DNA from 2 places in the Streptomyces sp. NPDC051907 genome. Region 1 is predicted to be linked to the other one. Evidence: riboswitches for the same ligand, from Rfam matches in the RefSeq annotation. Region 1 holds a riboswitch; the other holds the start of a gene.
What was found. A riboswitch is a leader RNA that binds a small molecule or an ion and turns the genes downstream of it on or off. The one in region 1 is predicted to bind glycine.
Positions count from the first base shown of each region.

Region 2: another riboswitch for glycine. It lies ahead of gcvT (glycine cleavage system aminomethyltransferase GcvT); the one in region 1 lies ahead of gcvP (aminomethyl-transferring glycine dehydrogenase).

Region 1 covers NZ_JBFAYB010000100.1:6,576-13,779, forward strand. The annotation lists gene AB0M39_RS34395 (FHA domain-containing protein) at 1-215, shown strand, start outside; gene AB0M39_RS34400 (MerR family transcriptional regulator) at 258-1,001, shown strand; gene AB0M39_RS34405 (bifunctional nuclease family protein) at 1,055-1,528, shown strand; gene AB0M39_RS34410 (MerR family transcriptional regulator) at 1,698-2,294, shown strand; gene AB0M39_RS34415 (DNA polymerase IV) at 2,538-4,229, shown strand; gene AB0M39_RS34420 (PRC-barrel domain-containing protein) at 4,136-4,522, opposite strand; glycine riboswitch at 4,645-4,742, shown strand; gene gcvP (aminomethyl-transferring glycine dehydrogenase) at 4,943-7,204, shown strand, end outside.
Region 2 covers NZ_JBFAYB010000001.1:69,465-76,668, forward strand. The annotation lists gene AB0M39_RS00300 (enhanced serine sensitivity protein SseB C-terminal domain-containing protein) at 1-219, opposite strand, end outside; gene AB0M39_RS00305 (enhanced serine sensitivity protein SseB) at 287-1,057, opposite strand; gene AB0M39_RS00310 (AAA family ATPase) at 1,601-2,266, opposite strand; glycine riboswitch at 2,449-2,546, shown strand; gene gcvT (glycine cleavage system aminomethyltransferase GcvT) at 2,697-3,812, shown strand; gene gcvH (glycine cleavage system protein GcvH) at 3,874-4,251, shown strand; gene glyA (serine hydroxymethyltransferase) at 4,264-5,523, shown strand; gene AB0M39_RS00330 (L-serine ammonia-lyase) at 6,094-7,204, shown strand, end outside.

The DNA.
Region 1 (7,204 bases):
AGAGCGACATCTTCCTCGACGACGTGACGGTCTCGCGCCGCCATGTGGAGTTCCGCCGGGGGAACGACGGCACGTTCAGCGTCTCGGACGTCGGCAGCCTGAACGGCACCTACGTCAACCGCGAGCGGATCGACTCGGTTCTCCTGGCCAACGGCGACGAGGTCCAGATCGGCAAGTACCGACTGGTCTTCTACGCGAGCCAGCGGGGCGTGTGACCCTCTCCCGGACTCTGTCCGGGGGGACCCCAGGGAAGGTAGATGCTGCGAACACCGACGGGCGGCGCCGGTCACGGCGCCGCCGGCTCGGGCGAGCGGCTGATGAGCATCGGCACGGTGCTCCATCAGCTGCGCGACGAGTTTCCCGAAGTCACGATCTCCAAGATTCGCTTTCTGGAGGCCGAAGGGCTGGTCGAGCCGCGGCGGACGCCGTCCGGGTACCGCAAATTCAGTGCGCAGGACGTGGAGCGGCTCGCTCAGGTGCTGCGGATGCAGCGCGACCACTACCTCCCGCTGAAGGTCATCCGTGAGCACCTGGACGCCGTGGTCCGCGGCGAACGGGCGCAGCTGCCCGTGCAGGGCCAGCCCAGGGATCTGCTGGACGGCGGCTGGGACCTGGAGCCCGAGCGCCCGACGGCCGCCAGACTGGGCCGTGCGGAGCTCCTGGCGGCCGCTGAGGTGAGCGAGGAGGAGCTGGCCGAGTGGGAGTCGTACGGCCTGCTCGCACCCGGTCAGGACGGCGGCTACGACTCCGAGTCCGCGACCGTGGCCAGGCTGGTGGCGGATCTGGGCAGATTCGGGCTGGAACCGCGCCATCTGCGCGCCATGAAAGCCGCCGCGGAGCGCGAGGCGGGGCTGGTCGAACAAGTGGTCGCTCCGCTGCGCCGACACCGTAATCCGCAGACCAGAGCCCATGCCGAGGCGACCGCGAAAGAGCTGGCAGCGCTCTCCGTACGGCTGCACGCGGCCCTTGTGCAGACCGCGCTCGGAGTACGGCTGACCTGATCTTGGGGGAGCCCGACTACCCAAACCGGTCGAGCACGTCCTAGGGTTGCTGTGTGAACGAGCTCGACGTAGTGGGTGTCCGGGTCGAAATGCCCTCGAACCAACCGATCGTGCTCCTGCGTGAAGTGGGAGGCGACCGGTACCTCCCCATTTGGATCGGTCCGGGGGAGGCGACCGCCATTGCCTTCGCCCAGCAGGGCATGGCGCCGGCGAGGCCGCTGACCCACGATCTCTTCAAGGACGTGCTGGAGGCGGTGGGCCAGGAGCTCACCGAGGTGCGGATCACCGACCTGCGCGAAGGCGTCTTCTACGCGGAGCTGGTCTTCGCCAGCGGCGTCGAGGTGAGCGCCCGGCCGTCCGACGCCATAGCGCTGGCCCTGCGCACGGGGACGCCGATCTACGGCAGCGACGGGGTGCTCGACGACGCGGGGATCGCGATTCCGGACGAGCAGGAGGACGAGGTGGAGAAGTTCCGCGAGTTCCTCGATCAGATCTCGCCCGAGGACTTCGGCACCAACAGTCAGTGACCGCCGGGCCGACGGCGCTGTGAGCGCATTCGAGTAGCCGTTCCCGGTATCGGGGCACGGGAAACCACTCTCAGGGTGATTATCACTCGGCGTGCCGAGTGTGGCGATCGTTGACGCGCCCCTGGTGACTGCCTACCGTCGAGATGGCAGGTCAAGGACGGAGGTCGGCGTGAGCAGCAGCGGCGACGGTACGGCAGGGGGCGCCACCGGACGGAGTCCGGTGGAGAGCGGGCCGTATCCGCTACACGACAGTGCGCCCGAGCCGTCCACGGAGACGGTCGGCTATCGCGGCCCGACCGCGTGCGCGGCGGCGGGCATCACCTATCGGCAGTTGGACTACTGGGCGCGCACCGGCCTGGTCGAGCCCAGCGTGCGGCCGGCGTACGGCTCCGGCACCCAGCGGCTCTACAGCTTTCGCGACGTGGTCGTCCTCAAGATCGTCAAGCGTTTCCTCGACACCGGGGTCGCCCTGCAGAACATCCGCACCGCGGTGCGGCACCTGCAGGCGCGCGGCTTCCGGGACCTGGAGCGGATGACGCTGATGAGCGATGGCGCGACGGTCTACGAGTGCTCGTCGCCCGACGAGGTCGTCGACCTCCTCCAGGGCGGCCAGGGAATCTTCGGGATCGCGGTCGGCGTGGTGTGGCGGGACGTGGAGGCGGCGCTGTCCCAGCTGCACGGCGAGCGGGTCGACACGGGCGAGACGCTGGTCGGGCACAATCCCGCGGACGAGCTGGCCAGGCGCAGACGCGACCGCGCGGTCTGAGGGCGCCTCGCTCTCTCGGGAGCGCCTGTGGTGCCGTGGCCTCCCGCGAGGGCTGGTCGGCCGGGGCATGCTCCCGTGAGGGCTCGTCGGCCGTCTGAGGGCCGCTCATGGACCGTCTCGGGGGCGCTGCGAGCGATCTCGGACTGAGTTCCCGCGGTGCTCGGGCCTGGTGTCCGCGGTGCTCGGGCGCCCCGTCCGCGGTGCTCAGGCCCGTTGTCAGTGGTCTAGGGCAGCATCGAGGGTGTGAGAACCGCGCCGACGATCCTGCATCTGGACATGGATGCCTTCTTCGCCGCCGCCGAGCAGGCGGCGAAGCCGAGTCTGCGCGGAAAGCCGGTGGTTGTCGGCGGGCTGGGGCCGCGCGGAGTCGTCGCCACCGCGTCGTACGAGGCCCGACGGTTCGGGGTGCATTCGGCGATGCCGATGGCGCAGGCCAGACGGCTCGCGCCGAACGCCGCGTATCTGGTGCCGCGCTTCTCGCTGTACCGGTCGGTGAGCGAGCAGGTGATGGAGCTGCTGGGGCGGCTGTCGCCGCTGGTCGAGCCGCTGAGCCTGGACGAGGCGTTCGTCGACCTGGAGGCCGGGGGCGCGGCGGACGACGCGCGGTCCGCGCGGGAGACAGGCGAGCGGCTGCGGGCGGACATCCGGGCGGTCACGGGGCTCACGGGGTCGGTCGGGCTCGCCGGATCCAAGATGCTTGCGAAGATCGCCTCCGAGCAGGCGAAGCCCGACGGACTGGTGCTCATAGTGCCGGGCACGGAACGGGAGCTGCTCGGGCCGATGTCCGTGCGGACGCTGCCCGGGGTCGGGCCGGCGACCGGGGAGCATCTGCGGCGGGCCGGCATGACGACGGTCGCCGATCTGGCGGAGGCGGGCGAGGACGAGCTCGTACGGCTGCTGGGCAGGGCGCACGGGGCCTCGCTGTATCTGATGGCCCAGGGGTACGACGACCGGCCCGTGGTCGCCGAGCGGGACGCCAAGTCGGTGTCGGTGGAGGACACCTTCGACGTGGACCTGCACGACCGGGTGCGGGTGCGGATCGAGGTGGAGCGGCTGGCCGAGCGGTGTGTGCAGCGGCTGCGGGCGTCCGGGCACTCGGGGCGGACCATCGTGCTGAAGGTGCGGCGGTTCGACTTCTCGACCCTGACGCGCTCGGAGACGCTGCGCGGCCCGACGGACGATCCCGCCGTGGTGCGGGAGGCCGCGGCGCGGCTGCTGGAGGCCGTGGACACGACGGGCGGGGTGCGGCTGCTGGGGGTGGGCGTGACCGGGCTCGCCGACTACACGCAGGAGGACCTCTTCGCACAGGCCGCGGCGGCTGAGGCCGAGGCTGCGGAGACGGCTGGCGGGGCTGCGGCCGCCGGGGGCGGGGAGACGGCGGAGGGCGCGTCCTCGCCCCCGGCGGCCGACGAGGCTCCCGGCGGACGGGAGAGACGCGAGGGCGGGGGAGTGGACGGCGCGGCGGCAGGCTCGGCTGCGGGTGCTGCGGGTGCTGCGGGTGCTGCGGGTGCTGCGGGCGGTGCGGGCGGTGCGGGCGACGTGGAGCCGAGCGCTCCGGAGCAGCGGCGCTGGCATGCCGGGCACGACGTACGGCATGCCGTGTACGGGGCCGGGTGGGTGCAGGGCAGCGGGGTCGGGCGGGTCACGGTGCGGTTCGAGGAGCCGTGGTCGCCGCCGGGGCGCGTACGCACCTTCCGGGTGGACGACCCCGACCTGGAGCCCGCCGATCCGCTGCCCCTGGTCAGGCCTTCCGAGGAAGCGCTGCTCGCCGGCGAGGCTGCCTCGGGCGCGCTTACGTCAGGCCCGTCCGATGATCCGGGCCCGTCCTTCGAGGAGGCGCCTCAGTCCTCCGTGCCGGCCAGCCGGCCGAAGTCCCGGTCCTTGCCGGAGGAGGGGGCGGACGTCTCGGGCGGCGCGGAGATCTCCAAGCCGTAGTGGTGGTAGAGCTGGAGCTCCTGCTCGGGGGAGAGATGGCGGCCGACGCCGAAGTCCGGAGCGTCCTTGATCAGCGAGCGCTCGTAGGGCACGTGCAGCGCGTTGTCGACGACCTTGCTGGGCTCCAGCGGCACGAACGCGTCCCGGCTGAAGATGCCGGTGCGCACAGCCGCCCATTCGGGCGCCCCGGTGGCGTCGTCGAGGTACACCTCGTCCACCGTGCCGAGCTTGGCCCCATTGCGGTCGAACGCCTTGCGGCCGATCAGGCTGCGCGGATCGATGTCGGTCTGCACGGTCCCTCCAAAAGGTCGCAATGCTCGCAATCGACTGTAAATACTACAAAAGTGCAGATCGGTGGCGTCGGCCACTTGAGCGATCGGCGAGGGAGTGCGCTGGTACCCTGGCAAACGGCTGCTGACCCCGTGCGGGAGAGTCCTCCGGTGAAACTGCCGGCGGCGCCGAAGGAGCAAATCCTCCCCGGAATCTCTCAGGCCCCTGTACCGCACGGACGAGGTCACTCTGGAAAGAAGGGCGGGCGTCGGACGGCATCCGCTCTCACCGACGGTGAAAGTCGGAGCGTTCCGCATGCGGGAAATCCCCGTGCCGGGGCCCTCCGGTGAAACTCTCAGGTTGAGATGACAGAGGGGGAGGCCGTCCGGGCATCCGCGCCGCGGTGCCCCTCGAAGGTCGTGTCAGACCAGGAGGCCTCCTTAATGACCGCCAACCGCATTCCTCTCTCCCAGTTGGAGCGGGGCACCCCGTTCGAGCAGCGCCACATCGGGCCCGACGCCGAGGCCCAGGCCAAGATGCTCGCGCAGGTGGGATACGGCTCGCTCGACGAGCTCACCGCCGCAGCGGTGCCTGATGTGATCAAGAGCGCGGAGGCCCTGAACCTCCCGGGCGCGCGCACCGAAGCCGAGGTGCTCGCCGAGCTGCGCGACCTCGCCGACCGCAACCAGGTCCTCGCGCCGATGATCGGGCTCGGCTACTACGGCACCTTCACGCCGCCGGTCATCCTGCGCAACGTCATGGAGAACCCGGCCTGGTACACCGCGTACACGCCCTACCAGCCGGAGATCTCGCAGGGGCGGCTCGAAGCGCTCCTCAACTTCCAGACCGTGGTCGCGGACCTGACCGGCCTGCCCACCTCCGGCGCGTCGCTGCTGGACGAGGGCACGGCCGCAGCCGAGGCCATGTCGCTCGCCCGCCGGGTCGGCAAGGTCAAGGACGGCGTCTTCCTGATCGACGCCGACGCGCTGCCGCAGACCATCGCGGTGATCGAGACCCGCGCCGAGCCGACCGGCGTCGAGGTCGTCACCGCGGACCTGAGCGACGGCATCCCCGCCGAGATCGCCGAGCGCGGCGTCTTCGGCGTGCTGCTCCAGTACCCGGGCGCCTCCGGCGCGGTCCGGGACATCAAGCCCGTCATCGACCAGGCCCACGAGCTCGGCGCGATCGTCACCGTCGCCGCCGACCTGCTGGCGCTGACCCTGCTCACCTCGCCCGGCGAGCTGGGCGCGGACATCGCCGTCGGCACCACCCAGCGCTTCGGCGTCCCGATGGGCTTCGGCGGCCCGCACGCCGGCTTCATGGCCGTCCGCGACAAGTTCGCGCGCAGCCTGCCCGGCCGCCTCGTCGGCGTCTCCGTGGACGCGGACGGCAACAAGGCCTACCGCCTCGCCCTGCAGACCCGTGAGCAGCACATCCGCCGCGAGAAGGCCACCAGCAACATCTGCACCGCCCAGGTGCTCCTCGCCGTGATGGCCGGTATGTACGCGGTCTACCACGGCCCCGACGGCCTCAAGGGCATCGCCCAGCGCACCCACCGCTACGCGACGATCCTGGCGGCGGGCCTGAAGGCCGGCGGCGTCGAGGTCGTGCACGGCGCCTACTTCGACACGCTCACCGTGCGCGTCCCCGGCCGGGCCGCCGACGTGGTCGCCGCCGCGCGCGAGGGCGGGGTCAACCTCCACCTCGCCGACGCCGACCATGTGTCGATCTCCTGCGACGAGACCACCGGCCGCGCGCAGCTGGCCGCGGTGTGGACCGCCTTCGGGGTCGAGGCCGACGTCGAGGCGCTCGACGCCGTCGCCGAGGACACGCTGCCCGCAGCCCAGCTGCGCGGCGACGAGTACCTCGCCCACCCGGTCTTCCACCAGCACCGCTCCGAGACCGCGATGCTGCGCTACCTGCGCAAGCTCGCCGACCGCGACTACGCGCTGGACCGCGGCATGATCCCGCTCGGCTCCTGCACGATGAAGCTGAACGCGACCACCGAGATGGAGCCGGTCACCTGGCCGGAGTTCGGCGCCATGCACCCGTTCGCGCCGGTCGAGCAGGCCGGCGGATACCTCACGCTCATCCACGAGCTGGAGGAACGTCTCTGCGAGGTCACCGGCTACGACCGCGTGTCCATCCAGCCCAACGCCGGCTCGCAGGGCGAGCTCGCGGGCCTGCTCGCCGTGCGCGCGTACCACCGCGCCAACGGCGACGACCAGCGCACCGTCTGCCTCATCCCCTCCTCCGCGCACGGCACCAACGCCGCCAGCGCCGTGATGGCGGGCATGAAGGTCGTCGTGGTGAAGACCGCCGACGACGGCGAGATCGACGTCGAGGACCTGCGCGCCAAGATCGAGCAGTACCGCGACGAGCTGTCCGTGCTCATGATCACGTACCCCTCGACGCACGGCGTGTTCGAGGAGCACGTCGCCGACATCTGTGCGCAGGTGCACGAGGCCGGCGGCCAGGTGTACGTCGACGGCGCGAACCTCAACGCGCTGGTCGGCCTCGCCAAGCCGGGCAAGTTCGGCGGCGACGTCTCGCACCTGAACCTGCACAAGACCTTCTGCATCCCGCACGGCGGCGGCGGCCCGGGCGTCGGCCCGGTGGGCGTGCGCGCGCACCTCGCGCCGTACCTGCCCAACCACCCGCTCCAGCCGACCGCGGGCCCGGAGACGGGCGTGGGGCCGATCTCG
Region 2 (7,204 bases), on a different contig from region 1:
GGTGACGCAGGGCGCGTAGCCGACCCCGTCGACCTCCATGTTTCCGTACTGCGCGTCGGGCGAGCCCGCCTGGCCGTGCCAGAGCAGCATCCAGACCTGGCCGCTCGACGGGTCGGCGATGGCGTGCAGGAGTGCCTCGTACGCGTCATAGCGTCCGGGAGTCACCTGGCGCAGCATGTGTTCGACCTGCCCGGCCGCCGCGGTGCCTGACGCGCTCACCCTGGGTCCCGCCCCTCTTCGATCGACTGCTCCAGCTTAGACGGCAGTCCTGACACCGACTTGACGACTACGCGGGCTGTCGCTGATAGAAGGGCCGGACCCGCTCAAGCATCCACTCTCCGACGGGGTCCTGCGCGACGTCCAGAAGGACGAGATTCACGGGCCAGCCCACCTGTACGCGGCCCAGCGCCCGGCCGAGCGCGTCCATGGGCGCGTTGCGGTCCGCGGCCTCCCAGGAGGACAGCTGGACGCCGATGAACAGGGTCGGGGCGTCGCCCTCGATCGAGGCCAGCGCCCGCCGGGCGCTCAGCACCACGCCCGACGCCGCGAACTCGTCGGCCGCCGCCGCGAGGAAGTCGACGGGCTCCTGCTGCCAGTCCGGCTCGAAGAGCCGCACCCGGCCGCCGCTCGCGGGCCCGTCCAGGGGGGTGCGCCCGACCCGGCACAGCTCCGCCACCGCGGGCGGCGGCAGCGGCACGCCCACGGCGCCGCCGGGGTTGACCGCGATGCCGAGCTGCGGCGGCAGTCCCCGCGCGAACTCGCGCGCAGGCGCGACGGTGAAGGACATATGGCTGCCGACGCACTGGAGGAACTGCTGCTCGGAGCTGTAGACCGGTACGTACGCCGCTCCCTCGAGCTCCATGGTCGGCAGGTCCAGATCGCGGCTGTCGGGCGAGCCGCCGTTGGGCAGAGGCACCCATACATGGCTGCGCCCGAGTACCTCGATCAGCCGTCCGCCGGCCGCGGGGCTGCCGACCGAGGCGGCCATGGTCTCTTCGAGCTCGTTCCCAGGCCAGCCGCCATAGGGATGCGGATGGGCTTGCTCCGGTGTGTGCATGTGCGGTCCTTCTCCCCCGGCCTTCCATGGATCGGCGCCACCGGCACTGGCGCCATCCGACCCTAGCGCCGTACGAACGCCGGGCGACGGCAGGCCCGCCCATAGGACGGCTCAGAGGCAGCTCCAGGCCGTCGGGAGAGGATCTCCAGGCCGACGCGTAAGCCGCTCCATGCCAGCTCAGGGCTCTGCCCAGCGGCGCCTCAGCCGCTCAGGCGCCGTAAAGCCGCCGTAGCCGCTCAGGGCTTGCCAGCACCACCCTCGGCGCCGCAAAGCCGCCATAGCCGCTCGGGGCTCCTCGGCACTGTCCCCAGCACCGCAAAGCCGCTATAGCCGCTCTGTGCCTCTCAGCACCACCCTCGGCACCTCATAGCCGCCATAGCCGCTCGGGACTCCTCAGCACTGTCCCCAGCACCGCATCGCCGCCATAGCCACTCGGGGCATCTCAGCACTGCCCGTGGCGCCCCACAACCGCCACAGCCGCCCGGAACTCCTCCGCACCGCCCCCGGCGCCCCAGCCCCAGGCGCCCCGCCCCCAGGCCGTTCCTACGGCGCGTCGAAGCCGATTCGTCCCAGCGTCGCCGCCGCGTCCCGGTCCAGCAGCACCGCCGAGGCGCACCCCTGCGGGAGCCTGCCCCGCTCGGCGTCGGAGATCAGCCGGCCGACCGCGCGGCGGTGCCGGGCGAAGGCGTAGCCGGAGACGCCCCGGCCGCGCTCCCGCTGGCCCGCGCGGGCCACGGCCGGCGACACGTCCAGCAGCACCAGATGCAGCGCGCTCCCCCGCCTGCGCGCCTCGCGCGCGAGCCAGCGGCGCACCCAGGTCTGCGTCCCGCAGTCGTGGACGACGACGCTCTCGCCCGACCGCAGCGCCCGCCGCAGCCCGGCGTAGTGCGCGATCCGCACGAGCGGGCGGTAGACGGCGTACGGCAGCATGCGGGGCATCCGGGCGTCCCACCGGTCCCGGGCGTCCTGGGAGTCGATGCCCAGGCCGCGGGCGGCGCGCCGGATCAGCGTCGACTTCCCGCTGCCGGGCAGGCCGGAGACGACCACCACGTCGCCCGGCGCGAAGTCCAGGGCGCGCGGGCTGCGCCCGACGCGGTCCCGCAGGTCGCGCAGGACCGGCGCAGCCGTTCCGAGCAGTCGGGCGGGCATACCCGGCCGAGCGGGCACCCCCGCGGTCGTCGCATAAGCCTCGGGCCCCTGCAACGTCATCAGCCTCCCCCAAGTTCGGGTCACCCCACCCTTGCCCATGAAGTGTAAAGAAACGGTAATGCGACACAACCGTTTTGCCGTCGGTCGCCCACTTCGCCGCCCCGCGATCACATTCCGGGCCGGACACCCCACTACCCCGGGATGCGTGCAATGATGTGCGCGCCAACTGCATACAGGCCGCTTGAATCCGCGCGGGAGAGTCCTGGCCACTGTGTGTGCCGGGCGCCGAAGGAGCAAGTTCCTCCCTTGAATCTCTCAGGCCCCGTACCGCGTGCGATGAGGCAGATCTGAAAAGCGAGCCGCCGTCGAGCGGCTCCACCCAAGGTGCAAGTCACGACCACCGGTACGCGTGGTCGGGACGAACCTCTCAGGTTCCGATGACAGATGGGGAGGATCGTCCTCGCCTGGCCATGCCCTGGGAGCCACATCTATGAGCACTGCCCCCCGTCTGACCGCCCTCGACGCCCTGCACCGCTCGCTGGGCGCGACCATGACCGACTTCGCGGGCTGGGACATGCCGCTTCGGTACGCCAGCGAGCGCGACGAGCACAACGCCGTCCGCACCAAGGCCGGCCTCTTCGACCTCTCGCACATGGGCGAGATCACCGTCACCGGCCCGCAGGCCGTCGCCCTGCTGGACTACGCGCTGGTCGGCAACATCAGCACGGTCGGCACGGGCCGCGCGCGCTACACGCACATCTGTCAGGAGGACGGCGGGATCGTCGACGACCTGATCGTCTACCGCCTGGGCGAGACCGAATACATGGTCGTCGCCAACGCGGGCAACGCGCAGATCGTGCTGGACGCTCTCACCGCCCGCGCCGCCGGCTTCGACGCCGAGGTCCGCGACGACCGGGACGCGTACGCCCTGATCGCCGTCCAGGGGCCCGAGTCCCCCGGCATCCTGAAGTCGCTGACGGACGCCGACCTGGACAATCTGAAGTACTACGCGGGCCTGCCGGGCACGGTCGCCGGGGTTCCCGCCCTGATCGCCCGCACCGGCTACACCGGCGAGGACGGCTTCGAGCTCTTCGTCGAGCCGCAGCACGCCGAGAAGCTGTGGCAGGCGCTGACCGAGGCCGGCGCGCCGGCCGGGCTGATCCCCTGCGGCCTCTCCTGCCGCGACACGCTGCGCCTGGAGGCCGGCATGCCGCTGTACGGGCATGAGCTGACCACCTCGCTGACCCCGTTCGACGCGGGGCTCGGCCGGGTCGTGAAGTTCGAGAAGGAGGGCGACTTCGTGGGGCGCACGGCGCTCGAGGCCGCCGCCGAGCGCGCCGAGTCGAACCCGCCGCGCAAGCTGGTCGGCCTGATCGCCGAGGGCCGCAGGGTGCCGCGCGCCGGCATGTCCGTCGTCGTGGGCGGCGAGGTCGTCGGCGAGGTCACCTCCGGCGCGCCGTCGCCGACGCTCGGCAAGCCGATCGCCATGGCGTACGTGGACGCCGCGCACGCGGCCCCCGGCAGCGCGGGCGTCGGCGTCGACGTCCGCGGCGCGCACGAGCCGTACGAGGTCGTGGCGCTGCCGTTCTACAAGCGCCAGAAGTGACGCGCTCCACACTCCCCAGCCCGTTCACCAGCACTCCCCCGCGTACAGGAGAATTCAGCTCATGAGCAACCCCCAGCAGCTGCGCTACAGCAAGGAGCACGAGTGGCTGTCGACCGCCGAGGACGGCGTGTCGACGGTCGGCATCACGGAGCACGCGGCCAACGCGCTCGGCGACGTGGTGTACGTCCAGCTCCCGGAGGTCGGCGCCACGGTGACCGCGGGCGAGACCTGCGGTGAGCTGGAGTCGACCAAGTCGGTCAGCGACCTCTACTCGCCGGTCTCCGGCGAGGTCGTCGAAGCCAACCAGCACGTCGTGGAGGACCCGTCGCTGGTGAACTCCGCGCCCTTCGAGGGCGGCTGGCTCTTCAAGGTGCGCGTCACGGACGAGCCGGGCGACCTGCTCTCCGCGAACGAGTACACCGAGTTCTCCGGCGCCTAAGGACGGATGGCCATGTCTCTTCTCAACACCTCTCTCCACGAGCTGGACCCGGACGTCGCCGCTGCTGTCGACGCCGAGCTCCACCGTCAGCAGTCCACCCTCGAGATGATCGCGTCGGAGAACTTCGCTCCGGTCGCGGTCATGGAGGCCCAGGGCTCGGTCCTCACCAACAAGTACGCCGAGGGCTACCCCGGCCGCCGCTACTACGGCGGCTGCGAGCACGTCGACGTCGTCGAGCAGATCGCGATCGACCGGATCAAGGCGCTGTTCGGCGCCGAGGCCGCGAACGTGCAGCCCCACTCGGGCGCGCAGGCCAACGCGGCCGCGATGTTCGCGCTGCTCAAGCCCGGCGACACGATCATGGGCCTGAACCTCGCGCACGGCGGGCACCTGACCCACGGCATGAAGATCAACTTCTCCGGCAAGCTCTACAACGTCGTCCCCTACCACGTCGACGACGCCACCGGCCAGGTCGACATGGCCGAGGTCGAGCGGCTCGCCAAGGAGTCCAAGCCGAAGCTGATCGTCGCCGGCTGGTCCGCCTACCCCCGCCAGCTGGACTTCGCCGCGTTCCGCCGGATCGCCGACGAGGTCGGCGCGTACCTGATGGTCGACATGGCGCACTTCGCCGGCCTGGTCGCCGCGGGCCTGCACCCCAACCCGGTGCCGCACGCCCACGTCGTGACCACCACCACGCACAAGACCCTCGGCGGTCCGCGCGGCGGCGTGATCCTCTCGACGCAGGAGCTCGCCAAGAAGATCAACTCCGCGGTCTTCCCCGGCCAGCAGGGCGGCCCCCTCGAGCACGTCATCGCGGCCAAGGCGGTCTCCTTCAAGGTCGCGGCCTCCGAGGACTTCAAGGAGCGCCAGCAGCGCACCCTGGACGGCGCGCGCATCCTGGCCGAGCGCCTGGTGCAGGCCGACGTCGGCGAGCACGGCGTCTCGGTCCTGTCCGGCGGCACGGACGTGCACCTGGTCCTGGTGGACCTGCGCAACTCCGAGCTGGACGGCCAGCAGGCCGAGGACCGCCTCCACGAGCTCGGCATCACGGTCAACCGCAACGCCATCCCCAACGACCCGCGGCCGCCGATGGTGACCTCGGGCCTGCGGATCGGCACCCCGGCGCTGGCCACCCGCGGCTTCCAGGACGAGGACTTCCGCGAGGTCGCGGACATCATCGCCGAGGCGCTGAAGCCGTCCTACGACGCCGATTCGCTGAAGGCGCGCGTGAGCGCCCTGGCCGCGAAGCACCCGCTGTACCCGACGCTCTGACACTCGGGTCCACGGCACAGGACGGGCCCGCACCCCGCACGACCGGGTGCGGGCCCGTCCCATGCGGGAGGTCTGCGGTGCGCGGGAACGGGTAGCAGCCTCACGAGGCGAAACGATTCTGTGCAGCGTGCGCCATACTGGCCGACGCGCACCGCGCCGGGAGGCCGGCCGCCTCACGGGCGGAGCCCCGGCTCCGGCCGGGCACCGCGTCCCGCTCCCCGGCGGGCGCACAGAGCCCGATCCGCCGTCCATCGGATCCGTCGTCCGCGAGGGTCCGTCGTCCATACGATCCGCCGTCCACACGGTCCGTCGTCCGCGAGGGTCCGCCGATCGCAGGTCCGGGCACGCTCGGGGGCCTCGCCCCCATCCGTCCGCCCGGGAGCGGCGCAGGCCGTGTGCCGCGCGTGTGAGACACGCCACCCGGCCCTCGCGACTGTTCCCCGCCTGCAATCTCCAGGAGCCGATGCCGTCACTCGATCGAGTTACGCTCGTCTTCTACAAATACTCCTTAACTTCGCAAAAAGTCTCTTCCGCACCGCCCACCACGAGCAGACAAGGGAGTCCGCCACCGTGGCCATCTCCGTCTTCGACCTCTTCTCCATCGGCATCGGCCCGTCGTCCTCCCACACCGTCGGCCCGATGCGCGCCGCCCGGATGTTCGTCGGCCGGCTCAAGAAGGACGGACTCCTCGCCCAGACCGCCTCCGTGCGCGCCGAGCTGTTCGGCTCGCTGGGGGCCACCGGGCACGGCCACGGCACGCCCAAGGCCGTGCTGCTGGGCCTGGAGGGCCACTCCCCCCGCACCGTCGACGTCGAGGGCGCCGACGACCAGGTGGAGCGCATCCGGCAGAGCGGCAGGCTGCGGCTGATGGGCGCGGAGATAGGGACCGCCCACGAGATCGACTTCGACGAGCCGAGCCAGCTGATCCTGCACCGCCGCCGCGCCCTGCCCTACCACGCCAACGGCATGACCCTCTTCGCCTACGACGCCTCCGGCGCCCCGCTGCTGGAGAAGACGTACTACTCGGTCGGCGGCGGCTTCGTCGTCGACGAGGACGCCGTCGGCGAGGACCGGATCAAGCTCGACGACACCGTCCTGAAGTACCCCTTCCGCACCGGCGACGAGCTGCTGCGCCTCGCGAGCGACACCGGCCTGTCCATCTCCGCGCTGATGCTGGAGAACGAGAAGGCCTGGCGCACCGAGGAGGAGATCCGCGAGGGCCTGCTGGAGATCTGGCGCGTCATGCAGGGCTGCGTCACGCGCGGCATGTCCCGCGAGGGGATCCTGCCCGGCGGCCTCAAGGTCCGCCGCCGCGCCGCGAACTCCGCCCGCAAGCTCCGCTCCGAGGGCGACCCGCTGGCCCACGCCATGGAGTGGATCACCCTCTACGCCATGGCGGTCAACGAGGAGAACGCCGCCGGCGGCCGCGTCGTCACCGCCCCGACCAACGGCGCCGCCGGCATCATCCCGGCGGTCCTGCACTACTACATGAACTTCGTGCCCGGCGCCGACGAGGACGGCGTGGTCCGCTTCCTCCTGTCCGCCGGCGCGATCGGCATGCTCTTCAAGGAGAACGCCTCGATCTCCGGCGCGGAGGTCGGCTGCCAGGGCGAGGTCGGCTCCGCCTGCTCCATGGCCGCCGGCGCGCTCGCCGAGGTCCTCGGCGGCAGCCCCGCCCAGG